DNA from 4 places in the Streptomyces sp. NPDC002076 genome. Region 3 is predicted to be linked to each of the others. Evidence: riboswitches for the same ligand, from Rfam matches in the RefSeq annotation. Region 3 holds a riboswitch; each other region holds the start of a gene.
What was found. Region 3 has a riboswitch for cyclic di-AMP ahead of ACWCQS_RS14465 (M23 family metallopeptidase). Riboswitches for the same ligand answer to the same signal wherever they lie in the genome.
Positions count from the first base shown of each region.

Region 1: it holds a riboswitch for cyclic di-AMP, as region 3 does, so the genes downstream of both, ACWCQS_RS33025 (M23 family metallopeptidase) here and ACWCQS_RS14465 (M23 family metallopeptidase) in region 3, are expected to answer to the same signal.
Region 2: it holds a riboswitch for cyclic di-AMP, as region 3 does, so the genes downstream of both, ACWCQS_RS02420 (NlpC/P60 family protein) here and ACWCQS_RS14465 (M23 family metallopeptidase) in region 3, are expected to answer to the same signal.
Region 4: it holds a riboswitch for cyclic di-AMP, as region 3 does, so the genes downstream of both, ACWCQS_RS03380 (transglycosylase SLT domain-containing protein) here and ACWCQS_RS14465 (M23 family metallopeptidase) in region 3, are expected to answer to the same signal.

Region 1 covers NZ_JBSFDI010000019.1:72,370-79,348, reverse strand. The annotation lists gene ACWCQS_RS33035 (M16 family metallopeptidase) at 1-1,255, shown strand, start outside; gene ACWCQS_RS33030 (M16 family metallopeptidase) at 1,252-2,640, shown strand; cyclic di-AMP (ydaO/yuaA leader) riboswitch at 2,851-3,011, shown strand; gene ACWCQS_RS33025 (M23 family metallopeptidase) at 3,025-3,771, shown strand; gene ACWCQS_RS33020 (GntR family transcriptional regulator) at 3,970-4,656, shown strand; gene ACWCQS_RS33015 (HPr family phosphocarrier protein) at 4,804-5,085, opposite strand; gene ACWCQS_RS33010 (bifunctional acetate--CoA ligase family protein/GNAT family N-acetyltransferase) at 5,265-6,979, shown strand, end outside.
Region 2 covers NZ_JBSFDI010000001.1:515,917-522,895, reverse strand. The annotation lists gene ACWCQS_RS02430 (hypothetical protein) at 1-195, shown strand, start outside; gene ACWCQS_RS02425 (tellurite resistance/C4-dicarboxylate transporter family protein) at 199-1,164, opposite strand; gene ACWCQS_RS02420 (NlpC/P60 family protein) at 1,576-2,757, opposite strand; cyclic di-AMP (ydaO/yuaA leader) riboswitch at 2,787-2,892, opposite strand; gene pcrA (DNA helicase PcrA) at 3,198-5,681, shown strand; gene ACWCQS_RS02410 (peptidoglycan DD-metalloendopeptidase family protein) at 5,723-6,979, opposite strand, start outside.
Region 3 covers NZ_JBSFDI010000006.1:19,251-26,229, forward strand. The annotation lists gene ACWCQS_RS14455 (PrsW family intramembrane metalloprotease) at 1-1,162, shown strand, start outside; gene ACWCQS_RS14460 (aldo/keto reductase) at 1,269-2,213, opposite strand; gene ACWCQS_RS14465 (M23 family metallopeptidase) at 2,286-3,311, opposite strand; cyclic di-AMP (ydaO/yuaA leader) riboswitch at 3,321-3,467, opposite strand; tRNA gene ACWCQS_RS14470 (tRNA-Met) at 3,789-3,862, shown strand; gene ACWCQS_RS14475 (dihydrofolate reductase family protein) at 3,918-5,051, opposite strand; gene ACWCQS_RS14480 (MarR family winged helix-turn-helix transcriptional regulator) at 5,130-5,651, shown strand; gene ACWCQS_RS14485 (GTP cyclohydrolase II) at 5,734-6,366, shown strand; gene ACWCQS_RS14490 (hypothetical protein) at 6,565-6,979, opposite strand, start outside.
Region 4 covers NZ_JBSFDI010000001.1:707,380-714,358, reverse strand. The annotation lists gene ACWCQS_RS03395 (carboxylate--amine ligase) at 286-1,527, shown strand; gene ACWCQS_RS03390 (FAD-dependent oxidoreductase) at 1,575-2,777, shown strand; gene ACWCQS_RS03385 (HAD family hydrolase) at 2,906-3,718, shown strand; gene ACWCQS_RS03380 (transglycosylase SLT domain-containing protein) at 3,867-4,361, opposite strand; cyclic di-AMP (ydaO/yuaA leader) riboswitch at 4,365-4,546, opposite strand; gene ACWCQS_RS03375 (polyprenyl synthetase family protein) at 5,138-6,148, shown strand; gene ACWCQS_RS03370 (LolA family protein) at 6,723-6,979, shown strand, end outside.

The sequences.
Region 1 (6,979 bases), on a different contig from region 3:
CGTCGGCTCCCGCCACGAAGTCAAGGGGCGTACCGGCCTGGCTCACCTTTTCGAGCACCTGATGTTCCAGGGCTCGGCGCAGGTCAAGGGCAACGGTCACTTCGAGCTGGTGCAGGGCGCCGGCGGCTCGCTCAACGGCACCACCAGCTTCGAGCGCACCAACTACTTCGAGACCATGCCCGCCCACCAGCTGGAGCTGGCGCTCTGGCTGGAGGCCGACCGCATGGGCTCGCTGCTGGCCGCCCTGGACGACGAGTCCATGGAGAACCAGCGGGACGTCGTCAAGAACGAGCGCCGCCAGCGCTACGACAACGTGCCCTACGGCACCGCCTTCGAGAAGCTGACCGCCCTGTCGTACCCGGAGGGCCACCCCTACCACCACACGCCGATCGGCTCGATGGCGGACCTGGACGCGGCCACCCTGGAGGACGCCCGCCAGTTCTTCCGCACCTACTACGCGCCGAACAACGCGGTGCTCTCCGTGGTCGGCGACATCGACCCCAAGCAGACCCTCGCCTGGATCGAGAAGTACTTCGGTTCGATCCCGTCCCACGACGGCAAGGCCGCCCCTCGTGAGGGCTCCCTGCCGGACGTCATCGGCGAGCAGAAGCGCGAGGTCGTCGTCGAGGAGGTGCCGGCGCGCGCCCTGATGGCCGCCTACCGCCTTCCGCACGACGGCACGCGCGCGTGCGACGCCGCCGACCTCGCCCTGACCATCCTCGGCGGCGGCGAGTCCTCCCGCCTGTACAACCGGCTGGTCCGCCGCGACCGTACGGCCGTCGCGGCCGGCTTCGGCCTGCTGCGCCTCGCCGGCGCGCCCTCCATGGGCTGGCTGGACGTGAAGACCTCCGGTGACGTCGAGGTGCCGGTCATCGAGACCGCCATCGACGAGGAGCTGGCCCGGTTCGCCGAGGAGGGCCCCACGGCCGAGGAGATGGAGCGCGCCCAGGCCCAGTTGGAGCGCGAGTGGCTGGACCGGCTGGGCACGGTCGCCGGCCGCGCCGACGAACTGTGCCGGTACGCCGTCCTGTTCGGCGACCCGCAGCTCGCCCTCACCGCCGTCAAGCGCGTCCTGGAGGTGACCCCGCAGGAGGTCCAGGAGATCGCCCAGGCCCGTCTGCGCCCCGACAACCGCGCGGTCCTGGTGTACGAACCGAAGTCCCCGGAGCAGGCCCCGGACGCCGACGTCCCCGAGGACCCGGAGCAGGAAGCCACCGTAGAGGCCGGTAACGAGAACGAGGAGACGGCCAAGTGACCGAGCTCGCCACCATGGACTTCCATCCCCAGCCGCAGGCCGGCGAGGCCAAGCCCTGGGCGTTCCCGGCGCCCGAGCGCACCGCGCTCGACAACGGCCTGACCGTGCTGCGCTGCCACCGCCCCGGCCAGCAGGTCGTCGCCGTCGAGGTGCTGCTGGGCGCGCCCCTGGACGCCGAGCCGGCCGGCTTGGACGGCGTCGCCACGATCATGGCGCGGGCCTTCTCCGAGGGCACCGACAAGCACTCCGCCGAGGAGTTCGCCGCCGAGCTGGAGCGCGCGGGCGCCACGCTGGACTCGCACGCCGACCACCCCGGCGTCCGGCTCAGCCTGGAGGTCCCCGCCTCGCGCCTGGCCAAGGGCCTCGGCCTGCTCGCCGACGCGCTGCGCGCGCCCGCCTTCGCCGACAGCGAGGTGGAGCGGCTGGTCCGCAACCGCCTGGACGAGATCCCGCACGAGCTGGCCAACCCCTCCCGCCGGGCCGCCAAGGAGCTCTCCAAGGAGCTGTTCCCGGTGGCTTCGCGCATGTCGCGCCCCCGCCAGGGCACCGAGGAGACCGTCGAGAAGATCGACGCCGCCGCCGTACGCGCCTTCTACGGCCGGCACGTACGCCCCGCCACGGCCACCGCAGTGGTGGTCGGCGACCTCACCGGGGTCGACCTGGACGCGCTGCTCGGCGACACTCTGGGCGCCTGGACCGGCACGCCGGGCGAGCCGCGGCCCGTGCCGCCGGTGACCGCCGACGACACCGGGCGCGTGGTCATCGTGGACCGGCCCGGCGCCGTGCAGACGCAGCTGCTCATCGGCCGCGTCGGCCCCGACCGGCACGACCGGGTGTGGCCCGCCCAGGTGCTCGGCACCTACTGCCTCGGCGGCACCCTCACCTCCCGCCTGGACCGCGTCCTGCGGGAGGAGAAGGGCTACACCTACGGTGTGCGCGCGTTCGGCCAGGTCCTCCGGTCCGCGCCGGACGGCACGGGCGCCTCGATGCTCGCCATCAGCGGCTCCGTGGACACCCCCAACACCGGCCCGGCGCTGGAGGACCTGTGGAAGGTGCTGCGCACCCTCGCGGCGGACGGTCTGACCGACGCCGAGCGGGACGTGGCCGTGCAGAACCTCGTCGGGGTGGCGCCGCTCAAGTACGAGACCGCGGCGGCCGTCGCGAGCACGCTGGCCGACCAGGTCGAGCAGTATCTGCCCGACGACTTCCAGGCGACGCTCTATCAGCAGTTGGCCGCGACGGGCACGGTGGAGGCCACGGCGGCCGTCGTGAACGCCTTCCCGGTGGACCGTCTGGTGACCGTCCTCGTCGGTGACGCCTCCCAGATCAAGGCACCGGTGGAGGCGCTCGGCATCGGTGAAGTGACGGTCGTGGCGGCCGAGTGACCGCACGCGTGCGTGGGGCCCTGACGGTCTACGGACCGTCAGGGCCCCTGCCGTTCTCACTCCTTTTTCGGGATGCCCGATTTGAGGCGGAGGTTGCCTGTCTGCCCTGTGGGATGCGCTACAAAAGCCCGGATCCGTTTGGGGTTCGAAAGCAGGCTTACGTAGCGTCACCCGGGCTGTTCGTCGGTAGTGCGCCGCACCCGCGGCACCGGACAGCCATCGCCGAGTCCCCGTACGGCGCGAGCCAGGGGAGCCGGGGACCCACGCAGTCCCTGGGGTGAATCGGGCGCCCGCGCTTGGCGAGGGGGCCCGTAGGAGACCTTCCTGCTCCGAACCCGTCAGCTAACCCGGTAGGCGAGAAGGAAGGAAAGGACCAGCCACTCCATGGCGTTCATGTGCGCCACCGGGAAGCACCGCAAGCCCGGCCGGGTCAAGCGCACCACCGCTCAGGCGGCAGGCATCGCGGCCCTCACCACCACCGGTGTCATCGGCACCCTGGCCGCCTCCCCGGCGCTCGCCGCCGAGAACACCGTGGAGCAGACCGGCCTCACGCCGGTCCTCACCCTGAGTGACGACGTGGCCGAGCACATCGACGCGCAGGCCGCCGCGCAGCAGCGGGCCGCCGAGCAGAAGGCGGCCGAGGAGGCCGCGGCGAAGAGGGCGAAGGAGCAGCGCGAGGCCAGGGCCCGCGCCGCCCGGGAGGCCGAGCGCAAGCGCCTGATGAACGCCTTCGTCGTCCCGATCGCGAACTCCTACGTCTCCACCGGCTACAGGGCGAGCAGCTCGCTGTGGTCCTCCGGCTCGCACACCGGCATCGACTTCCACGCCGCGAGCGGCACCCCGGTGCACGCGGTCGGCTCCGGCACCGTCGTCTCCACCGGCTGGGGCGGCGCGTACGGCAACCAGATCGTGATCAAGATGGCCGACGGCATGTACACCCAGTACGGCCACCTGTCGTCGATCGGCGTCTCGGTGGGCCAGCAGGTCACCCCGGGCCAGCAGATCGGCCTGTCCGGCGCGACCGGCAACACCACGGGCCCGCACCTGCACTTCGAGGCCCGTACGACCCCCGACTACGGCTCGGACGTCGACCCCGTCGCCTACCTCCGCAAGCACGGCGTGAACGTCTGACGCCTCATCGCGCGGCATGCGAAGCCCCGGCTCACCGAGCCGGGGCTTTCGTCGTCTTTTCAGGGGCGCACCCGATCCGCTGACCAAAAAATATCCATGGATTCTGGCCCGCCGTCGGAAATTGCGGCTCATTGGAATAGAGTCACGGGACAGGCGTCCATCGTCGACGTTTCACGGGGATTAAGGCGGAGGTCGGTCATGCGTATTCCGGCGCACTCGGTGTGCACGGCCATCCGGGACGACATCGTCGCGGGTGTCTACGAGCGCGGCGGCCGGTTGACCGAGGAAGTCCTGGCCCGCCGCTACGGCGTCTCGCGCGTCCCCGTCCGCGAGGCCCTGCGCACCCTGGAGGCCGAGGGCTTCGTGGTGACCCGACGGCACGCAGGCGCGTGCGTGGCCGAGCCGACCGAGCAGGAGGCCGCCGACCTGCTGGAGATGCGCCTGCTGCTGGAGCCGCTCGGCGCCGCCAGGGCCGCCCAGCGGCGCACCGAGGCCCATCTGAAGGTGCTGCGCGGCCTGGTCAGGCTGGGCCAGGAGCGGGCCCGCAGGGGCAACAGCGACGATCTGCGCTCGCTGGGCGGCTGGTTCCACGAGACGCTCGCCCAGGCCTCGGGCAGCCCCTCGCTGACCGCGATGCTCAGCCAGCTCCGGCACAAGATCGCCTGGATGTACGCGGTGGAGGCGCCGTCCAGCCCGGTGGACTACTGGACGGAGCACGGCGCCATCGTCGACGCGGTGGCGCGCGGCGACGGGGAGCGCGCGCGGGCGCTCACGGCGCTGCACACCGAGCGCGCGACGGCCGTGCACCGGCTGCGCTTTTCCGGGGCCGGCGAGCGTGTGAGGACTTCGCAACACGCCGTAAACATGTCGGGCCTCCAGCATTAACACGGGCGCCGTATACAAAGAAGAGGTATTCGGCTGCGCAGCATTTCCCGCTGCCTCAATTCCGGTGTGTGCGCAAAGAGCCCGGAAACGCAGAGTCGCGCCGCCCGAAAAGGGCGACGCGGCTCCGGTGTGTCAGCGTGCTGCTGTTCAGACCGTCTCGGGCAGTTCCTCGAGACCCTCGGAGACCAGCTTGGCCAGACGGTCGAGGGCGACGTCCGCACCCTCGGCGTCGGAGGCCAGCACGATCTCCTCGCCGCCCTGGGCACCCAGGCCCAGGACAGCCAGCATGGAGGCCGCGTTGACGGGGTTGCCGTCAGCCTTGGCGATCGTCACCGGGACGCCTGCGGCCGTGGCGGCTCGGACGAAGATGGAGGCGGGGCGGGCGTGGAGGCCCTCGGCCCAGCCGACGTTGACGCGGCGCTCAGCCATGTGTTGCTGCCCTTCAGTCTTCAGGGTTGTCTAGACCAGTTTCCCATATCGCGAAGCATGCCCCGGAGCGGACCTTCGTCCGCCCCGGCGTGGCGTCGGAACCGCGGCCTCGGTTCCGGCTTCCGTCCTCCACAGACTGCCCTGCGCCGTTGTCGGACGCGAGCCGTACTCTGGGGCCCATGCAGACCTCGGCGGACCGGCAGGACCGGCACCAGTACCCCGCCCACTGGGAGGCGGACGTGGTGCTGCGCGACGGTGGTACCGCGCGCATCAGGCCCATCACCGTTGATGACGCCGACCGCCTGGTCAGCTTCTACGAGCAGGTCTCGGACGAGTCGAAGTACTACCGCTTCTTCGCGCCGTACCCCAGGCTCTCCGCCAAGGACGTCCACCGCTTCACGCACCACGACTTTGTGGACCGGGTGGGACTCGCGGCCACCATCGGCGGCGAGTTCATCGCCACCGTACGCTATGACCGCATCGGCGCCGACGGCATGCCCGCCTCGGCGCCCGCCGACGAGGCCGAGGTCGCCTTCCTGGTGCAGGACGCGCACCAGGGCCGCGGGGTCGCCTCCGCCCTGCTGGAACACATCGCGGCGGTCGCCCGCGAGCGCGGCATCCGCCGCTTCGCCGCCGAGGTGCTGCCCGCCAACACCAAGATGATCAAGGTGTTCACGGACGCCGGCTACACCCAGAAGCGCAGCTTCGAGGACGGCGTCGTCCGCCTGGAGTTCGACCTCGAACCCACCGACCGCTCCCTCGCCGTGCAGCGAGCGCGCGAGCAGCGCGCCGAGGCCCGCTCGGTACGGCGGCTGCTCATGCCCGGCTCGGTGGCGGTGGTCGGCGTGGGCCGCGCCCCCGGCGGCGTGGGCCGCAGCGTCCTCGGCAACATCCGGGACGCCGGCTATGGCGGCCTGCTGCACGCCGTGAACAAGGCCTTCCCGGAAAGCCTCGGTGAGGTCGACGGGGTGCCGGCCTACCGGCGCGTGCGGGACATCGGCGGTCCGGTGGACCTCGCCGTGGTCGCCGTACCGGCCGAGCACGTTCCCGCCGTGGTCGCCGAGTGCGGCGAACACGGGGTGCAGGGGCTCGTCGTGCTCTCCGCCGGGTACGCCGAGAGCGGGCCCGAGGGGCGCGAGCGGCAGCGGGCCCTCGTGCGGCAGGCACGCGCGTACGGCATGCGGATCATCGGCCCGAACGCCTTCGGGATCATCAACACCGCGCCGGACGTGCGCCTCAACGCCTCCCTCGCCCCGGAGATGCCCCGCCCCGGCCGTATCGGGATGTTCGCCCAGTCCGGCGCCATCGGCATCGCCCTGCTGTCCCGGCTGCACCGGCGCGGCGGAGGGGTCACCGGGGTCACCGGCGTGTCCACCTTCGTCTCCGCCGGCAACCGCGCGGACGTCTCCGGCAACGACGTCCTCCAGTACTGGTACGACGACCCCGAGACCGACGTCGCCCTCATGTACCTGGAGTCCATCGGCAACCCGCGCAAGTTCACGCGCCTCGCGCGCCGGACGGCGGCGGCGAAGCCGCTGGTCGTGGTGCAGGGGGACGGTTCCACGCCGCAGGGACACGCGGTGCGGGCCACCCGGCTGCCGCACGCCACCGTCTCCGCGCTGCTGCGGCAAGCCGGGGTGATCCGGGTCGACACGATCACCGAGCTGGTCGACGCGGGGCTGCTGCTCGCCCGGCAGCCGCTGCCGGCGGGGCCGAGGGTGGCGATCCTGGGGAACTCGGAGTCGCTGGGCGTGCTGACGTACGACCGGTGTCTGGCGGAGGGGCTGCGGCCTTCGCGTCCGCTGGACCTGACGACGGGGGCGACGGCGGAGGACTTCCATCGGGCGCTGGGCGCCGCGCTGGCCGACGAGTCGTGCGACTCCGTCGTGGTGAC
Region 2 (6,979 bases), on a different contig from region 3:
GTCCTGGTCGGCCTCAACCAGGCCGACGACCACCACGTCAACACCATCAAGATCGGCATCAAGCTGGCGCTGCTGATCGTGATCCTCGGGCTGGTCTATGTGAAGCGCGACGAGGAGAAGATCGACAAGGGCGTGTTCGGGGTGGTCGGTCTGCTGACCATGGCGAACATCTTCATCGCCGTCCTGTGGACCTGACGGTCATCCGTCCCTGCCGCCGGCGCGGGCCGCGAGCACCGCACTGGCGGCGACCGCGAGCCACACCGCCACCGCCGCCCACAGCAGCACCCGCCCCGGCCAGGTGAGCCACGGGACGCCGAAGACGGTCGCGACGGACAGCGTCGCCACCGCCGTCATCCCCATCGGGAACACGGTCGCCCAGCGCAGTGCGTGGTAGCCGGGCCGGGGCCGGGCCGCCTCGGCGGCCAGCAGGACGACGTAGCAGACCAGATCCAGCACGAGCAGTGCGACCGTCGCGGTGCGCAGCACGCCGCGGTCGTCGGCGTTCCACAGGTACATGCCCGAGTCCCCGGCGATGAGCAGGTTTCCCCCGGCCAGCGCCGAGATCGCGAGCGCACCGCCCGCGATCCAGTGGTCGCCCGCCCCCTCCAGCACCTGCCGTGCGTCGAAGTGGGCCAGCGCCAGGCCGTAGAGCACCAGGCCGAGCCAGAACAGCACCAGGGCGGTGTGCGCGAGCCACGCCGTGCGCCCGGCCGTGGACAGCGTGGCGGCCAGTACGGCGAGCCCCTCTGTGGCCACACAACACAGGAACACCGCCCCCGGCATGCGCGGCCTCCAGCGCCGTACGACCAGGACCAGCAGGACCGGCCAGAGCACCGCCGCGAGCGCCAGCAGCGCCTCGGCCAGGGCCCGCAGGCCCAGCGCCGAGATCCGGGTGCCGAGCACCGTGGTCGCGGCGACGGAGGTGAGCGCGCCCGGACTCTCCGCCTCGGTCGCCCAGCGCTGCCGCTCGCCGACCAGCCGCAGCAGGAACTCGGCGGCCAGCGCGGCCCAGGCGACGCACGCCAGCGCCAGCACCGCCTGGGAGAGCGTCTCGTCGCCGGTCATGTGCAGCCCCACCGACAGGATGCCGGTCGCCATCACGGCGGCCCCGGCCGCGGGAGACCGCCCCGCCCACCACATGCGCAGACCTGAGATGCCGGGCATGCGCCCGATGCTAGGGAGCCGCGGGGGTCCCGCCCGGAAGGGCACGCGCGTGTGGACAGCAAAAACGCCGGTACGCGCGGCGGACCGGAAGAAGCCGGCGCCGGGTTCGTGACGCAGGAAGCCGGTGGCGCGTGGACGCAGGAAGGTCGATGGCGCGTGGACGGAGGAACAGTCGGCACGCGGCGCGCGTGGACGCAGGAAGGCCGGCACGTGGCGCGCATCGACGGAGGAACGGCCGCACGCGCGCGTGGGCGGGAAAACGCCCGTACGCGCGCATCGGCACGCGCTCGGCCGACGCACGCCCGGAGGCCTCGAGGCGAGGCCCCAAGACGTCGGCACATGCGCGCGTGGTCCGGCGATTCGACGGCACACGCGCGTGGAGCGGGGCGCGCCCGTGCCCGGGGTGGGTGGTCAGCCCGGGCGGACCACGCTGTGGATGATCGACTCGCCGCCGTAGTAGATCGACTCCTCGCGGACGTACGCGCCCGGCTTCGGGGCGTGGATCATCATGCCGTTGCCTATGTAGACGCCGACGTGGCTGATGTCGTCGTAGAAGAAGATCAGGTCGCCCGGCCGCGCGTCGGCGAGCGAGACCGTGGTGCCCGCGTTGACCTGGTCGTACGTGGTGCGCGGGAGGGTGACGCCGGCGGCCTTCCAGGCGGCCTGGGTGAGGCCCGAGCAGTCGTAGGAGTCCGGCCCGGTGGCGCCCCACACGTACGGCTTGCCGATCTGCGCGCGGGCGAAGGCGATCGCCTTCTGGGCCTTCGTGTCGTACGAGCTGGACGTGGTGGTGGACCCCGTCGAGCCGGAGCCCGTCGAACCCGATCCGGAGCCGGACCCCGTGGAGGTGGACGACGACGAGGACGAGTCGGCCTGCTGCTGAGCCGCCTGCTGCTTCGCCAGCTCGGCCGCCTTGCGCGCCGCCTCCTGCTCCTTCTGCCGCTCGATGGCGGCCAGCCGCGCCTTCTCCTGCGCCGTCAGCTGCGACAGCAGCTCGCGCGCCGAGGCCAGCTTCTTCTGCACGGTGGCCTTGGCGGTCTGCAGGTCGTGCTGCGAGTCGCTCAGCGTCTGCAGGCTCTCCGCGGCCTCCCGCCGCTTCTTCATGGTCGCGGCCTGCTCGCCGATGTAGTCGTCGACCGCGCTCTTCTCCCGCGAGGTCAGCCGGTTCATCAGCTGGGTCTGGTCGAAGTAGTCCTGCGGGTCGTTCGCCAGCAGGAAGGTGGCCGTGTCCGGAGCGGCGGCGCCGGTGCGGTACTGGGCCGCGGCGAAGGAGCCCAGCTCCTCACGGGCCTTGTTGAGGCGTGCGGTGCGCCGGGCGACGTCGTCGCGCAGGGCGTCGACGCGGCCGCGCTGTTTGCCGGTCCGCTCCTTGGCCGCGTTGTACTTCTGGGTCGCCGACTCCGCCTGGCGGTAGAGATCGTCGACCTTCTTCTCGACCTCCTCCAGGCTCGGCTTGGCGCGATCGGTACTCGGGGCGGCCTCCGCGGTCTGCGAGAGCACGGCCATGGAGGTGAGGGCGGCGGTGGCGAGGGCGGGAGCGCGAAGGCCGGTTCCGATGGTCCCGCCGGGGCGCGGCTTGCGGTGCGACGCCAAGAGAGGCGACTCCTTCCAGTGGGCCGCCTACCGGGTTAGCTGTCGGGTTCGGGCGGTGGTTCGGAAGGGTTGCCCTACGGCGGCGTCCCGGGTGGGAGCCGGCCGATTCACCCCAAAGGTCGGTGGGTCCCCGGCTCCGGGCGCCCTGCGGGGCACGCCGGACTCGGCGGGGGCCGCGCGGCCCGGCGAGGTTCGCCGGTAGGGGTCGTGCGGCCCGAACGCACGCTAGCCAACTCGTGTGACCCCTGTGAAGGTTGGTGCGTGATATGTCCGATACATTTTCGTGACCTGAGTCAGGTTTCGCTTCTGTGTCATCGGGTGGTTCCCCTGTGTGAGCAGGGCGCGGGCCCTTCGGCGGTGAAGATCAACTCCTTTCCGGACCGGTCGTGTTCCGGGGACGGCGACCGGTTGTCGGTGGGGCGCCCTAGACTCGTAGAGCGATGAGCAGCCTCTTTGACGACAGCTTCCTGGCGGACCTCCAGGCCCCTCGCGGGCGCGAGGAGGAGCCCCCGCCGCCGCCCGAGGACGATCATGCTCCGGAGCCGCTTCCGGACGATCTGTTCGGCGGGAAGTTCGACGTGCCACCGGACCGGGACGCGTACTACCGCGACGGCGCCCCGCGTCCCGCCCTCGACGCGGCGGCGCTCCTGGAGGGGCTGAACGACAACCAGCGCGCCGCGGTAGTGCACGCCGGCTCCCCGCTGCTCATCGTCGCCGGCGCCGGCTCCGGCAAGACCCGTGTGCTCACCCACCGCATCGCCCACCTGCTCGCCGAGCGGCATGTGCACCCGGGCCAGATCCTCGCGATCACCTTCACCAACAAAGCCGCGGGCGAGATGAAGGAGCGCGTCGAGCACCTCGTCGGCCCGCGCGCGAACGCGATGTGGGTGATGACCTTCCACAGCGCGTGCGTGCGCATCCTGCGCCGGGAGAGCAAGAAGCTCGGCTTCACCTCCAGCTTCTCCATCTACGACGCCGCCGACAGCAAGCGACTGATGGCCCTGGTCTGCCGCGACCTGGACCTCGACCCCAAGCGCTTCCCGCCGAAGTCGTTCAGCGCGAAGATCAGCAACCTGAAGAACGAGCTGATCGACGAGGAGGACTTCGCCGCCCAGGCCACCGACGGCTTCGAGAAGACCCTCGCCCAGGCCTATGCGCTCTACCAGTCGCGCCTGCGCGAGGCCAACGCGCTCGACTTCGACGACCTGATCATGACGACGGTCAACCTGCTGCGCGCCTTCCCGGACGTCGCCGAGCACTACCGCCGCCGCTTCCGGCATGTCCTCGTCGACGAGTACCAGGACACCAACCACGCCCAGTACGCGCTCGTGCGTGAACTCGTCGGCACCGGCGAACACGGCGAGGACACCCCGCCGAGCGAGCACGACCTCCCGCCCGCCGAACTGTGCGTCGTGGGTGACGCGGACCAGTCGATCTACGCCTTCCGGGGCGCGACGATCCGCAACATCCTCCAGTTCGAGGAGGACTACCCGAACGCGACGACGATCCTGCTGGAGCAGAACTACCGCTCCACACAGACCATCCTGTCCGCCGCCAACGCGGTCATCGAGCGCAACGAGTCCCGCCGTCCGAAGAACCTGTGGACCAACGCCGGCCAGGGCGCGCGGATCACCGGTTACGTCGCCGACACCGAGCACGACGAGGCCCAGTTCGTCGCCGACGAGATAGACCGTCTGGTCGACGCGCGCGAGGCCAGGACGGGCGATGTCGCCGTCTTCTACCGCACCAACGCCCAGTCCCGTGTCTTCGAAGAGGTCTTCATCCGTGTCGGCCTGCCCTACAAGGTCGTCGGCGGGGTCCGCTTCTACGAGCGCAAGGAGGTCCGGGACGTCCTGGCCTATCTGCGCGTGCTCGCCAACCCCGAGGACTCGGTGCCGCTGCGCCGCATCCTCAACGTGCCCAAGCGGGGCATCGGCGAGCGCGCGGAGGCGATGATCGACGCTCTCTCCCAGCGCGAGAAGATCAGTTTCCCGCAGGCGCTCAAGCGCGTGGACGAGGCGTACGGCATGGCCGCGCGCTCCACCAACGCCGTCAAGCGGTTCAACACGCTGATGGAGGACCTGCGCACCATCGTCGAGTCCGGTGCGGGCCCCGCGACCGTCCTGGAGGCGGTGCTCGAGCGCACCGGCTATCTGGCCGAGTTGCAGGCCTCCACCGACCCGCAGGACGAGACCCGCATCGAGAACCTCCAGGAACTCGCGGCGGTGGCCCTGGAGTTCGAGCAGGAGCGCGGGGAGGGCGAACAGGGCACGTTGGCCGACTTCCTGGAGCAGGTGGCGCTGGTCGCCGACTCCGACCAGATCCCCGACGAGGACGAGGAAGGCTCCGGCGTCATCACCCTGATGACCCTGCACACCGCCAAGGGCCTGGAGTTCCCGGTCGTCTTCCTGACCGGCATGGAGGACGGCGTCTTCCCGCACATGCGCGCCCTCGGCCAGACCAAGGAGCTGGAGGAGGAGCGGCGCCTGGCCTACGTCGGTATCACACGCGCGCGGGAGCGGCTCTACCTCACGCGGTCGGCGATGCGCAGCGCCTGGGGCCAGCCGTCGTACAACCCGCCCTCCCGCTTCCTGGAGGAGATCCCGGCCACCCATGTGGACTGGAAGCGGACGGGAGCGGCGGCGCAGGTGTCCTCCGGCCCGGCCTCCGGGATCGCGGCCTCGCTGTCCTCGACCCGCTCGCGTTCCTCGGCATCAGGCGCGTCCGGGTTCGCCACGCGGCGCACCACGGAGAAGCCGGTGGTAGCCCTCGCCGTCGGGGACCGGGTCACCCACGACCAGTTCGGGCTCGGCACGGTCGTCGCCGTGAAGGGCACGGGCGGGAACGCGGAGGCGACGATCGACTTCGGCGACGCCAAGCCGAAGCGACTGCTGCTGCGGTACGCGCCGGTGGAGAAGCTGTAGGGGAGAGGCCGTAGGGGGTCTGGGGCGAAAGCCCCCGGGCTCTACGTCGGGTCGAGCCCGTGGCTCCGCAGCCACGGCAGCGGGTCTATGGCCGCCCCGCCCGCGGGCCGCACCTCGAAGTGCAGGTGAGGGCCGGTGGAGTTGCCGGAGTTGCCGGAGTAGGCGATCGGCTGGCCGGCCTTGACGGACGTCCCGGAGGCGACGCGGTAGCTGGACAGATGGCAGTACCAGGTCTGCGTGCCGTCCTTCGCCGTCACGATCATCATGTTGCCGTAGGCGCTGTTCCACTTGGTGGAGACGACGCCGTCGGTCGCGGCCATCACCGTGGTGCCGTACGACACCGGGAAGTCGATGCCCGTGTGCACGGACATCCAGTTCACCCCGGCCTGGCCGAAGTAGGCGCTGAGCCCCTTCTGCGTGACCGGCAGCACGAACTTGGGGCGCAGCCGCTCCTTGAGCGCGGCAGCCGCGGCGGCCTTCTTCTGCTCCAGTTCCTGCTGGTTCTTGAGGTCGATCCGCTCCTGCGTCCGGCTCGCCCGGTCGGCGAAGTCATGGGCGCCCGCGGACAGGGTCTTGAGCTGGGTGTCCAGCTTGCTGTTGGCGACCGAGGCCTTGACCGCGTGCGTGTCCGAGGCGGAGGCCGTGGTGTCGTGTCCGTTGTCCGTCAGCGCGCCGACCGAGGCGGCGGCGATCCCGGCGACGCCCATCACACAGACCGAGGGGACGGCGATGGTCAGCAGCGCGGAGCGCTTCGCGGTCGTGCGCCGGCGGGAGCGCGCGGCGCTGCGCGAGCCGGCGCGGGGCGCCGGCGCGATGTCCTCCTGGTCGTCCAGCAGCTCGGCGGCGGGCTGTTCACCCGCGGTGCCCGACCCGCCGTCCCCGACCTGCTGTTCGTCGAAGGCGGTGTCCTCGTAGGGGACCTCGTCGTAGGGGACCTCGTCCTCGTACGGGGTCTGCCCGTACGGAACCTGCGGGAAGGCCCCGGTCGCCTGCGGGTCGCCGACCTGGTCGAAGGTGGCGGTGGCCTGCTGGCCGAACGGTTCGGCAGGTTGCTCGGCCTCCGCCGGCGCGGCCTGGCCGCCGGAATTCCACTGTGTGGCGTCGAAGGTGCCCGACTCGAAGGTCTGGGTGCCCCACGCCCACTGCTGGGTCGGTTGGGCGATCCCGGACTGGTCGGGCTGCAGCCAGGCGCTCGCGTCCCACTGGCCGCTGATGTCGTTGCCCGTCGCCTGGGCGGGGATCGTCCAGGCGGTGGAGTCGTAGACGCCGGAGTCGTAGGCGGCGTGGTGCTGGGCCGC
Region 3 (6,979 bases):
CGGCACCGAGGGGTTCCTCGTCGGGCTCGGTCTCGCCGTGCTGCCCGTGCCCTGGCTGACAGCCGCCTTCCGGTGGCTGGACCGGGTGGAGCCGGGGCCCTGGCGGAACCTGGTCTTCGCCTTCGCCTGGGGAGCGTGCGCGGCGGCGCTGATAGCCATCGTCGCCAACAGCTTCGCGACCAAGTGGATAGCCACCGCCACCGCCGACCCGGCCGGTGCCGACACCCTGGGCGCCACCGTGATCGCGCCCATCGTGGAGGAGTCCGCCAAGGCCGCCGCCGTCCTGCTCGTCTTTCTCTTCCGCAGACGTGACTTCACCGGGGTCGTCGACGGGGTGGTGATAGCGGGCATCACCGCCACCGGGTTCGCGTTCACCGAGAACATCCTCTACCTGGGTACGGCCTTCGGCGCCGACCAGGTCAGTGGCGGCCCCGGTATCGCCTCCGTCACCGCCGCCACCTTCTTCGTGCGCATCGTGATGTCCCCGTTCGCGCACCCCCTGTTCACCACCCTCACCGGCCTCGGTTTCGGCTTCGCCGCGTTCTCCGCCGAGCGGCAGCGCGCCCGGCGGGTGCTGCTGCCGCTCGGCGGTCTGCTGCTCGCGATGAGCATGCACGCCTTCTGGAACGGCTCCTCCACCTTCGGCGAGTTCGGGTTCTTTGCCGTCTACGGCGGATTCATGGTGCCCGTGTTCGGGCTGCTGACCTGGCTCGCGATCTGGACCCGGCAGCGGGAGCTGCGGACCGTCCGGGAGGAGCTGCCGGCGTATGTGCTGGCCGGGTGGCTGGGGCCGGCCGAGCCGCTCGCGCTCGGGTCGATGCGGGCGCGGCGGACGGCCCGTGACTACGCCCGGCACCACGGTGGCCGGCCGGCGGCGCGGGCGGTGGCCCAGTACGAGGCGTACGCCACCTCGCTCGCCTTCCTGCGGCACCGGGGCCGGAAGGGGAAGGCAGGGGCCGACTTCGTCGTACGGGAGCGGGAGCTGCTGGACGAGCTGTGGCAGCGGAGGGAAGTGGCCCGGCCGGCGTTGGAGTACGCCGCGCGAGTTGCTCCGCAGGTTCGGCCGATGTACGCGGCGCCCGTGCCGGCGCCTACGGCGTATTGGCCGGGTTACGGCTATCCGGCGGTGCCCTACTCCGCTTACAACCCGTACCAGTACTAGCCGGTCGGGTGGCGGAGGGTTCGGCACCGCCGGAATCCGCCGTCGTGGCTGAGCGCCGTCGCGGCGGAAAGAGGTCAGCTGTCGGCCGGAGAAGCCACCGGAAAGGTCAGGCCGACGCCTCCGTCAGGCTCGCCACTTCCTCGTCCGTCAGCTTCAGGTCCACCACGCCCAGCAGGGCCGGGAGCTGGTCGAGTGTGCGGGCCGAGGCGATGGGGGCAGTGATCGTCGGCCGGGCCGCGAGCCAGGCGAGGGCGACCGTGGCGACGGGGGCGTCGTGGGCGGCGGCGATCTCGTCGAGCGCCGCGAGGACCTTCTGGCCGCGCTCGGACTCGGCGTACTCCTGGGCGCGGCCCGCGCGGGCGCTGTCGACCTTGGTGCCGGGGCGGTACTTGCCGGTCAGGAAGCCCGCGGCAAGGGAGAAGTACGGCACGGAGGACAGGCCCTCCTCGGCGACCAGGTCCTGCAGCGGGCCCTCGTAGGTGTCGCGGGAGACGAGGTTGTAGTGCGGCTGGAGGGCGACATAGCGGGCCAGGCCCTCGCGGTCGGAGAAGTCGAGCGAGGCCTTCAGGCGCTCGGGGCTGATGTTGGAGGCGGCGATGTGGCGGACCTTGCCCGCCTTCACCAGTTCGTCCAGCGCGCCGATGATCTCCTCGACCGGGATCTCGGGCTTGTCGAAGTGGGTGTAGTAGAGGTCGATGTAGTCGGTGTCCAGGCGGCGCAGGGAGGCGTCGGCGGCGGCCTTGATGTTGGCGGCGGACAGCCCCTGGAACTCGGGGTGCTGGCTGACCTTGGTCGCGATGACGACGCGGTCACGGTTGCCGCGGGACTTGACCCACTTGCCGATGACCGTCTCGGACTCGCCGCCCTTGTGGCCCTCGATCCAGGCCGAGTAGGAGTCGGCGGTGTCGATGAAGTTGCCCCCGGCCGCCGTGTAGGCGTCGAGGACGGCGAAGGAGGTCTCCTCGTCGGCGGTCCAGCCGAAGACGTTGCCGCCGAGGCAGAGCGGGAAGACCTCGAGGTCGGAGGAGCCGAGTGTGCGCAGAGAAGTCATGCTCCACATCAACACCGGCGACGGATGATCGCATTCCGCCGCCGGTGCAAAAGTCCCTCGGACAGACGGCTGTCAGGGGGTGAGGCCCTTCTCGCGCAGCCAGGGCGCCGGGTCGATGGCGGTGGCCTGGCCGTTGGGGTGGACCTCCAGGTGCAGGTGCGGGCCGGTGACGTTGCCGGTGGCGCCGACCCGGCCGATGACCTGGCCGGTGGAGACCTTCTGGCCGACGGAGACGTTGATCGAGGACTGGTGGCAGAACCACAGCTCGGTGCCGTCGTCCAGGGTGATGACGGTGCGGTAGCCGTAGGCGCCGGCCCAGCCCGCCTCGGTGACCGTGCCGCTGTGGACGGCCTTGATGAGGGTGCCGGTGGGGGCGGCGAAGTCGAGGCCGGTGTGGTAGCCGGAGGACCACATCGCGCCGGGCTGCCCGAAGGTGCCGGTGATCGTGTACGAGACGACCGGCAGCGTGTACTGCTTGGCCAGCTCGGCGAGCCGCTTGGCCTCGGCGGCCTTCTCGGCGTCGGCCTCCGCCTGCTGCTTGGCGGCGGCGGCCTTGGCGGCGGCCGCCTTCTCCGCCTTGGCGGCCGCGTCGGCGGTCTGCTGGTCGGCGGCTGCGATCGCTGCGGCGGTGGCCTTGCTGTCGGCCTGGCCCTTCTGCTGCTCGGCCTGGGCCATGATCCGGTTGCGCAGGGCCTCGCCGGCGTTGCCGGTGTCGGCGCTGTCGGTGCTCACGCCCACCTTGCTGAGGCCGGTGGTGGCCTGGTGCGCGTCGGAGGAGCCGGCGCCGAAGACGTGCTCGACGGAGTCCAGGTCCGGCAGGGAGATGGAGACCGGCGGCTTGCCGGTGTTCGCGCTGGCCATGCCGCCCGCGCCGACCGCGGCCATCACGCCGACGCCGAGGACGGTGGAGCTGCGCGCGAAACCGCCGCGCTGTTTGGCGACGCGGTGCCGGCCGCGGAGCGGGGCGACGGAGTCCTCGGTGGGGTTCCACTCCTCCCAGGGCCCCTCCTCGGCGCGGTAGGCGCCGTAGCCGAAGGTCTCCGGCTGGGCTTGCGGGGGCATGAACGGGGCTTCTGGGACGGGCCGGTTGGACGCCACGCGGGCGTGCTCCTTTCCTTCCTCCGCCTACCGGGTTAGCTGACGGGTTCGGAGCAGGAAGGTCTCCTACGCGCGTATACCAAGTGCGGCATTCGCGCGATTCACCCCAAGGTGGTGGTTCCCCGGCTCCCTTGCGGGATTCGGCTCGTGCGCACGGAGCCGCCTCTTGTGACGGCTGGGACGACCGCGCTGCGTTATCGAACGTTAATAGACCTGACAGCCACTTTCCAAGCCGTTCGGCTTGATCATTAACGTTTTCGGCCGCGGACTTACCGGTCAGGAGCGCTGCAAATCGGGCGAGTTGACCGCCGTACATGAGTGTCGGCGTTTTTGATGGTGTCTCAGATGTTACGCGGAGGGCGGTCGTCCGGTCACCGTCGGTGAAGGTGATCGCCGGTGACCACGGGCCGGCGAGGGGGCCGTGGGCGGTGTGGCGCCGAGGGGATGAGCGTGTGGTGTACAGTAGAGACACAACGACGCGGGGTGGAGCAGCTCGGTAGCTCGCTGGGCTCATAACCCAGAGGTCGCAGGTTCAAATCCTGTCCCCGCTACTGAAGGCTCAGGGCCCGGAATCCCAAGGATTCCGGGCCCTGAGTGTTTGCGGGCTCAGCCCAGCAGATGCCGGTTCGGCGCCTTGGCGAGTTCCTCCAGCTCGGGCAGTGCGACGACCTCCACACCCCCCTTGACCAGCACCCCCGTACCGTCGGCTGCCGCGACGAACGTGTCCGGCTCCTGCCACGCCGTGACCACCCGCCGCACCCCCGCCCGAAGGATCAGCTCGGCACAGGGCGCGGGCCGCGAGGCACGCCGGGCACACGGCTCCAGGCTGCTGTACACCGTGGCACCGGCCAGCCGGGGATCCGCCGGGTCGACCTTCGCCAGGGCGGCCTCCTCCGCATGGACCACGGGATCCTCGCCCTCCCGGGAGTGGCCGCGAGCCAGCTCCGTACCGTCGGCTGAGACCACCACCGCGCCGACGCTGAACGCCGTCTCCGAGGGCGGGCACAGCGCGGCGAGTTCACAAGCGGTGCGCAGCCAGTGACGGTCGGCGGCGGTGGCGGCCGGGCCGGTGCCGGGGGCGGTGGGCTCGTAGCGCATGAGGACCACGTCCTCGATCCGGCGGGTCTCGGTCAGGCGCAGCCGGCCGGCCTGGTAGCCGCCGGGGCCGAACAGGCGGGGCGCGGCCGGGTCGCCGACGAACAGCGGCGCGAGGACGAGCTGGAGCTCGTCGGCGAGGCCCAGCTGCAGCAGCTGGGTGTGCACCGTGCCGCCGCCCTCGACCATGAGCCGTCCGACTCCGCGCACGTCGTGCAGGTGGGACAGCAGGGCCTCCCAGTCGAGGCCCGGACCGAGCGCGACGACGTCGGCGGTGTCGCCGACGCGGCGGACCGCCCGCTCGGCGCCCTCGTCGGTCGTGTAGACGAGCTTGTCGCCGCCGGTGTGCCAGAAGTTGGCGTCGGGGTCGAGGTCGCCGGTGGCGGTGACGGTCACCTTGAGCGGGTACTCCGGCTTGCCCGCCCGGACGCGGGCGGCGCGGCGCTCGGCGGAGTTGACCAGCAGCCGCGGGTTGTCGGCACGGATGGTGCCGGCGCCGATCAGGATGGCGTCGACGGAGGCCCGTACCGCGTCCACCCGGTCGAAGTCGGCCGGGCTGGACAGCAGGAGCCGGTCGGGGCCGGTGTCGTCGAGGTAGCCGTCGAGGGAGACGGCGGCGGACAGCAGCACGTACGGGTACGACATCGGCGCGGTCTCCTGCGAGGCGAGGCTCGGTTCAAGCTCGATCTTGGTTCAAGTTTGAAACAAACTTACACTGGCGGCATGACGACCCGCTGGCTCACCCCCGAGGAGCAGCGCGCCTGGCGCGCCTATCTCGCCGCGACGCACCTCCTGGAGGACGCGATCGACCGACAGCTCCAGCAGGACGCCGGCATGCCGCACCTGTTCTACTCCGTGCTGGCCAACCTGTCCGACGCGCCCGACCGGCGGCTGCGGATGACCGACCTCGCCGAGACACTGAAGATCACGCGCAGTCGGCTGACCTACGCGGTGACCCGCCTCGAGCGGGACGGGCTGGTGCGCCGGGAGGACTGCCGCTGGGACAAACGCAGCAGCATCGCCGTGCTGACGGACGAGGGGATGGCCGCCCTGGAGCGTACGGCACCGGGCCACGTCGAGACCGTGCGCGCCGCCCTGTTCGACCGGCTCACGCCGGAACAGGTGGGGCAGCTGGAGGAGATCTGCACCGGGATCGCACGCGGACTGCAGGGCGACGGCGCCGAGTCCGCGGCGGAGGACGTGCCCTGGCGGCGGCGCTCCTCGTGTTCCTCCTCCGACAATTGATTGCTTTAAGTTTGAAGCATGAGGTAGGGTCTCCCGGGTACGCTGCTTCAAATCTGAAGCAGCAGCCTCCGGAGGGACCCGCATGCCCGACACCCCCGCCGCCACGCCGCGTGCCCGCGTCCGGGTTCCGCTGCGCTTCCACGACGGCTACAGCGTCGACGCCGAACTCGTCACCTTCCACGGCCTGGCCGACGGCCAGGAGCACGTCGCCGCCGTCCTCGGCGACCCCGCCCCCGGCGCCGTCCCGCTGGTGCGGCTGCACTCCGAGTGCCTGACCGGCGACGTCTTCGGCTCCGCCCGCTGCGACTGCGGACCCCAGCTGCGCGAGGCGGTCGAGCGCATCGCCGACCGCGGCGGCGTCCTGCTCTACCTCCGCCAGGAGGGCCGAGGCATCGGTCTCTACAACAAGCTCGACGCGTACGCCCTCCAGGACCAGGGCCTCGACACCTACGAGGCGAACGCCGCGCTCGGCCTGCCGGAGGACGCCCGCGACTACACGGCCGCCGCGCAGATGCTCGCCGCCCTCGGCATCGGGGAGCTGGACCTGCTGTCCAACAACCCCGACAAGGCCGAGCAGTTGCGCACGCTGGGCGTCGTGGTCCGGGACCGGGTGCCGACCGGCGTCTTCACCACGGCCCACAACGTCCGCTACCTGCGCGCGAAGGTCGTCCACACCCGCCACACCCTGCCCCTGGCGGACCTGAACGCGGGCTGACCTCGGCGGGTAGTAGGAGGTTGGCAGATCTGTTCCACCCGCTGGGCTGTCCTCCCTCGCATGAGGCACGCGGTGCGGAAGCCGGCCGGCTGCATGCCGGAGTGGCGGCGTTCCTGCGGGCCTATGGGGCGGGAGGCACAGGGCTGGTGGTGGCGTGAGGCGGTGAGGGCCGGTCGGTGAGCCGAGGCGTCGTAGGCGTCAGTCCCACCAGTTGAACATCAGCTCGCCCAGTGTCTGCGGGCGCCAGTGGCGGACCGCTTTCAACTCCGCCTCCGGCAGCGCGCTCAGATCGACCCGCTCGATGGGCGCATCCGGCTCCGCGGGCTCCAGCAGTCGGAACCCGGCGTCGGCCAGCGGGCCAGCCCAGGGCGGGGGAGGGACGAACTCCCGTACCGGAGAGCCGGGTTCGAGTGCGGCGCCGCTGAAGGCGGCGACGGGCAGATGACGGTGGACCAGTACGACCGTGCCCGCGATGTCCGCCGCATCGAAGGAGGCGCAGAGGCCGACGTCCAGTCCCCGCACCGCGGCCCCGGCCGTCCGCGCCGCCGCGTGACAGGCACGGCGGAAGGACTTGAGGTCGGTTTCAAGCAGCGGGACCTCGCCGGCTCGGTGG
Region 4 (6,979 bases), on a different contig from region 3:
TCCGGGCCGTGCATGGCGCTCGTTCCATGTGGTCGCGCCACACGTTACGGCCGCGATGCGTGTCTTGGGCAGAGACCTCTGCGGCACCCGCCACGGTGTCCGAAAGATGTGTGTCACAGGGTCTTCGAAAGGTTGCTCGCACCCTGTCTAAAGAGTTCGCAATGTCCGAATAGGCCTTGTCGGAGGCGGCAATTCCGGCTTAGCGTCCTTTGGGGACACGGACGGGGTGGGTCCGTTCCATTGGGGGGACACGTGGGGGGACCCGTGGCCGGAGACACCGTCGGCGTGCCGTTCGAGGTGGACCGGGACGTACCAGGACTGATCGTCAAGTTCGGCGACTATCCGCTGCACCACGGCGGCGTCGGCGCGATCCGCAGCCTGGGCCGGCTCGGCGTGCCCATGTACGCCATCACCGAGGACGCGTACACGCCCGCGGCCTCCTCCCGTTATCTGAAGAAGGCCTTCGTGTGGCCGACGACCGGTGCGGAGGACCCGGGTCACCTGGTCGAGGGCCTGCTGCGGATCGGCCGCCGGATCGGCCGCCCCGCCGTCCTCGTCCCGACCGACGAGGAGGCCGCCGTGCTGATCGCCGAGCACCAGGACGATCTGGCCGGTTCCTTTCTCTTCCCGCGCGTGGATCCCGCGCTGCCGCGCCGGCTCGCCAGCAAGCAGGGCCTGCACGAACTGTGTGTGGAGCACGGCATCGCGAGCCCCGCGTCGGCGTTCCCGGAGTCGTACGAGGACATCGTCGCCTTCGCCGACACGGCCCGCTTCCCGGTGGTGGCCAAGAACCGTGAGGCGTTCGTCCGGCGCAAACAGCCCGCCGTCAACGGCACCACGCGGATCGCCACCCGCGAGGGCCTGCTCGCCCTCGCCCGCGACTGGGGCGAACGGCCGGGGGTGATCCTCCAGGAGTACCTGCCGCGCGAGGAGGCCGAGGACTGGATCGTGCACGCCTGCTTCGACCAGGACGCGAGCCCTCTCGCCCTGTTCACCGGGGTCAAGGTCCGCTCATGGCCGCCGCACGCCGGCATGACGGCGAACGCGTACGTCGTCGACAACCCGGAACTCACCGACCTCGCCGCACGTTTCATCAAACAGATCGGCTACAGCGGCATCATCGACCTCGACCTGCGCTTCGACCGGCGCGACGGACAGTACAAACTCCTCGACTTCAACCCGCGCATGGGCGCCCAGTTCCGGCTCTTCGAGAACGAGTCGGGTGTGGACGTCGTACGCGCGATGCACCTGAACCTGACCGGCCGCCCCGTTCCGGAGGGGGAACAGCGCGCCGGCCACCGCTACATCGTGGAGAACATCGACCTCCCCGCCCTCCTCGCCTACCGCCGCAGCGGCTATACGACGCCGCACGCGCCGGCGAAGGCGAGCGGGACGGAGCTGGCCTGGCTCGCGGGTGACGACCCGCTGCCGTTCCTCACGATGCTCGCCCGCTTCGTGCGCCCGGGCGCGAAGCACCTCTATCAGCTGTGGCGGACCAACCGCCGCGGCAGCACCTCCACGAAGTAGGCAAAGCCACACAAAGAGTGGCGCACCATGTCCTGGGGAGGGACTTCGTGACTCGACCGGTTGCAGTCATCGGGGCCGGGCCGTTCGGCCTGTCCACCGCCGCCCATCTGCGGGCGCGCGGTATCCCCGTCCGCGTCTTCGGCGACCCCATGGTCAGCTGGCGCGACCACATGCCCGAGGGCATGCTCCTGAAGTCGACGCCCGCCGCCTCGAATTTCGACTGCCCACAGCCCGCCCACACCCTCGCCGACTACTGCGATGCGGCCGGCATCCGCCGCCTGGTGGGTGACGAGGACATCATCCCGGTGGAGACGTTCATCGGCTACGGCGAGTGGTTCCAGCACAAACTCGTCCCCGACCTGGAGCGGGTGCGGGTCGTCTCCGTGGACCGCGACACGAGCGGCGGCTTCGAGCTGAAGCTGGACTCGGGGGAGATGTTCACCGCGCGCGCGGTCGTCGTCGCCACCGGACTGTCGGGCCTGGCGCACCTGCCGGCGGAGCTCGCGGGAGCCGCGGCCGACGGTCCGGCGCCCACCGGCCCGGTCTCGCACAGCTCCCAGCACCACGACCTGAGCCGCTTCGCCGGCAAGGAGCTCATCGTGGTCGGCGCGGGCCAGTCCGCGCTGGAGACGGCGGCGCTCGCCGCCGAGGCAGGGGCACGCGTGCGTGTCGTCGCGCGCGGCCGCGGCCGGGTCGCCTTCGGCGCGCCGCCCTGGAAGCAGTCCAAGCTGCGCCCCGAGTCTCCGTTCGGCCGCGCCTGGTCGCTGTGGGCGTTCAGCTACTACCCGCACCCCTACCGCTACCTGCCCGAGGCCACCCGCCACTTCCTGGTCCGCCGGGTCCTCGGTCCGCTCGGCGCCTGGTGGCTGCGCGAGCGCTTCGAGAGCGCGGTGCAGGTGCAGGACGTGGAGCGGGTCGTGAACGCCGAGGCACCGGACGGCAGCCCCGTCCTCACCGTCCGCACCCACGGCGGGCACACCGAGCGGCTCACCGCCGACCATGTCATCGCCGCCACCGGCTACCGGGTCGACATCGCGGCGATGGACTTCCTCGGCCACGAACTGCGCACCCGGCTCGCGGTCAGCCGCGGCACGCCGAAGCTCGGACCCGGTTTCGTCTCGTCCGTTCCGGGCCTGTACTTCACCGGTCTGCCGGCGGCGTCGTCGTACGGACCGGTGATGCGCTTCGTCTGCGGCACGGAGTTCGCCTCACCGCGCCTGACGAAACACCTGGCGGCGGCCCACGGCTGAGACCTCCTGCAGCACCTGCTGCCTCTTATCAACAAGGAACCGCGGGGCACTACTTGGGGTCGACCAGTACGTAAGTGCGCAGGGCGACAAGGTGAGTCGGTGGGGCTCGGTATCCGTATTCTCTGATCATGGCAGCCTCCCCCACATATTCACTGATCGCCACCGACTTGGACGGAACGCTGCTGCGCGGCGACGACACCGTCTCCGACCGGTCGCTCGCCGGGCTCGCGCGGGGGGCGCGGGCCGGTGCCCGGCACCTGGTGGTGACGGGCCGCCCGGCCCCGCGGGTGCGGCCGCTGCTGGCGCACCTCGGCTGCACGGGGCTCGCGGTGTGCGGACAGGGCGCACAGGTGTACGACGCCGGGACCGGCCGCCTGCTGTGGTCGGTCCGGCTGGACCGGGAGCTGGCCGAGACGGCGCTCGGCAAGATCGAGGCCGAGGTGGGGCAGGTGTACGCGGCCGTCGACCAGGACGGGGTCGACGGGCTCACGCTCATCGAGCCCGGATACCGGATGCCGCACCCGACCCTGCCCGCGGTGCGGGTCGGCCGGCGCGACGACCTGTGGTGTGCGCCGATCAGCAAGGTGCTGCTGCGCCACCCCACCCTGTCCGACGACGAGTTGGCGGAAGCGGCGCGTGCGGTGGTGGGCTCGCTGGCCACGGTCACCATGTCGGGGCCGGGGACCGTGGAGCTCCAGCCGTCCGGGGTGACCAAGGCGACCGGTCTCGCGCTGGCTGCCGAGCGGCTAGGGGTGGCGGCGGAGGAGGCGCTGGCGTTCGGCGACATGCCCAACGACATCCCGATGTTCGACTGGGCGGGACGCGGGGTCGCCATGGCCAACGCGCATGGCGAACTGAAGGCGGTGGCCGATGAGATCACTCTGTCGAACGAGGACGACGGCATCGCCGTCGTCCTCGAAAGACTGTTCCCGACCGACTGACCGGCACATCAGTACGCGGCCGTGCCCGGCCCGTACTCGGCGTCCCGGTGCACGACCGTCTCGGGAGGAAGCGACGGCCGCCCGGTGCGCCCCTCCGTCAGGTGTGGGCACACCGGGCGGCCGATGCCGTGCCGGCCTGCGGGACCGGTCAGTACGCGCTGGACACGTTGTCGATGGACCCGTACCGGGCGGCGGCGTAGTTGCAGGCCGCGGTGATGTTGGCGACCGGGTCGTACGGATTGAGGGCGGTGCCGGCCACGTGGTACGCGTTGAAGGTCGGGTCGATCACCTGGAGCAGGCCCTTGGAGGGGATGCCCTTGGCGGCGTTGGAGTCCCAGAGGTTGATGGCGTACGGGTTACCCGAGGACTCCCGCATGATGTTGCGGTAGATGCCGTTGTAGGTGCCCGGGATGCCCTTCTGGGCCATGATCGCGAGGGACTGGCGGATCCAGCCGTCGAGGTTGTTCGGGTACCCGGCGAGGGTGGTGGAGGCCGACTTGGTGGTCGTCGTGCCGGTGGCCGCGGATGCGCCGGCGGCGCCGATGAGCGGCAGGGCGAGGACGGCGGCTCCGGTGCCGACGACGGCGAGGGTGCGGGCGAGGCGGTTGGTGCGGGGGCGGCGGTGCCGAGCGGCAGAAGGCATGGGAAGTCCTCTCCGTCGCCTGCGAGGTGAGCTGTCGGGTTTGGGCGGTGAGGTGCCCGGCCGCGCCTTCGTGAGAAGGCACGGCTTCACCCCTAGCCGTCCCGGTGCGGCGTGTGCCGACCGGTCAGGCGACTTACCTGGGTCCCCCGCTCCTGCCATACGAATGAGTTCGTCGATGGGTCACACGGGCGGCGGCAGGATTCGGCGTCCGCCCGACGGTCCGGAACGTATGCGAGAGCACATGTCCGAAACAAGTACCTGATGCGTACAAAGCGCCATTTGACCTTGGTCTGTGTCGTATGGGGTACTTGATCCTTTGCGGCTGCCAACCATCAACTCGCGGACGGTGCAAGGGGGGAAGGGGGTTTGACGGGTGTTCGGCGCCGGAGACCGACGTGACCCAATTCACGAAATAACAAAGTATTTCAAATCGGACAAGATGGATTCGGGTGGATCGATGGAGGTCTGTGGCGGAAGCCGTGACGGAGCCCCTGGCGGAACCCCTGGTGTGGCGCCCGTCGTTGTCTGGGGTGTAGGCATTACTCCGCTCGCCCCTCGGCTCGCGACAAAGCGTGTGGGTTCCTGTTAAGTCGATAAATGTCCGCTCTTATTACTTGATCAAAAACATACCGGTCGTGATCCGATACCGCCCAGGCTGGACCGGTGGGCGCTATCGGTGATCGAACAGGGACCGGATACGCTGACTTGAGTGATGGCAGCGACCTATCGACAAACCGTGTAATCGCCAGCAGACACCAGCAGACAGGAGACCCCTCGTGACCGTCGTCGGGCCGTTCGGGCTGAGCGTGCGGGACCAGGCTCTGGAAGCCGATGTCCAGGCCGGATTGGCGGCTGTCGAGGAAGGCTTGCTCGAGGCCACCAAGAGCGAGGTCCCGTTCATCACGGAGGCCGCGCAGCACCTCGTACGAGCCGGCGGGAAGCGGTTCCGGCCGCTGCTCGTGATGCTCGCGGCCCAGTTCGGCGATCCCTACGCGCCGGGCATCGTGCCCTCGGCCGTGGTCGTGGAGCTGACCCACCTGGCCACGCTGTACCACGACGACGTCATGGACGAGGCGGCCGTGCGGCGCGGCGTGGACAGCGCCAACACCCGCTGGGGCAACTCCGTCGCGGTCCTCACCGGCGACTTCCTCTTCGCCCGCGCCTCCCAGATCCTCGCCGACCTCGGCCCCGAGGCGGTCCGGGTGCAGGCGCTCGCCTTCGAGCGGCTGGTCACGGGCCAGATCCTGGAGACCGCCGGTCCCTCCGACGGCCGTGACCCGGTCGAGCACTACCTGGACGTGCTCGGCGGAAAGACTGGCTCGCTGGTGGCGGTCTCGTGCCGGTTCGGCGCGATGATGTCCGGTGCCGACGAGACGGTCGTGGACGTGCTCACCCAGTACGGCGAGCGGCTCGGGGTCGCCTTCCAGCTCGCCGACGACGTCCTGGACATCGCCTCCGACTCGCACGAGTCCGGCAAGACCCCGGGCACCGACCTGCGCGAGGGCATCGCGACCCTGCCCGTGCTCCGGCTGCGCGAGCGGGCGGCCCGGCTCGGCCTGGCCGAGGACATCGCCCTGTGCGAGCTGCTGGACTCCGATCTCAGTGACGACGCCCGACACGCCGAGGCGCTGGTCGCGCTGCGCGCCCACCCCGCGCTGGAGCAGGCCCGCCGGGACACCGTGCGGTACGCGGAGGAGGCGCGGGCCGCGCTGGCGCCGCTGCGCGAGTGCGACGCCAAGGCCGCGCTGATGGAGCTGTGCGACGCGGTGGTCCACCGCGCCGGCTGACCAGGCCGCCTGCCGCACACCACACCACAGCTCCGGCCGCGACCCGGACGCGATTGCGGGTCTCCGTCGCGCCGGGTTTCCGGCCGTGCGCCTCGCCGCCGTTCAGGCCGTGCGCCCGAGGCACGCTTCCGGCTGTCCGTCGTGCAGCGTTTCCGGCCGTGCGCCTTGCCGTGTTCAGGCCGCCAGCCCCCGGGATGTCTCCATCCGTGCCTCTCGCCGCGCTCAGGCCGTTCGAGGGGCCGCTGGGTCGGCGCCCGGGCATGCCTCCGGCCGCCCGTCGCGCAACTCCTCCAGCCGTGCGATCCGTACGCCCCATGAGTCCGTACGCCCCTCCGTGCCCCCGTACGGCCCCCTCCGTTCCGGTGAGACCCCTACGGGTCGGGGGAGTTCCTGCCCCCGTGTGTCATACCCCAGTCGTATGCGGAGTTGGCCCCGAGGTCTGACGCTTCTTCATGGCCGATTTGGTGAGATGGAAACCACGGAAATCACCACTCCTCACCGATTCGGGTGAGAATGGCGGCTCTGATGGACCAGCGTGAGAACAGCCGCCGCCGACGACGGAGGTAAGGCACACATGGCACCGTACGAATCCGACGACGCAGTGGACGCCGCTCGGGACGAGGAGCGGCACGCCCGACGCCGCAGGACGGCCCGTTACGCGGTCCCGGTCGCCGTGGTGGGGGTCGCGGCGGCCACGATCGGTCTGGTCCCGGCGCTCGCCGCTTCCGGTGACCCCGACCTACCCAGGATCACCGCACAGCAGCTCATCGAGAAGATCGCCAAGTCGGACGTGCAGCAACTGTCCGGCACCGTGCGCATCGACACCGACCT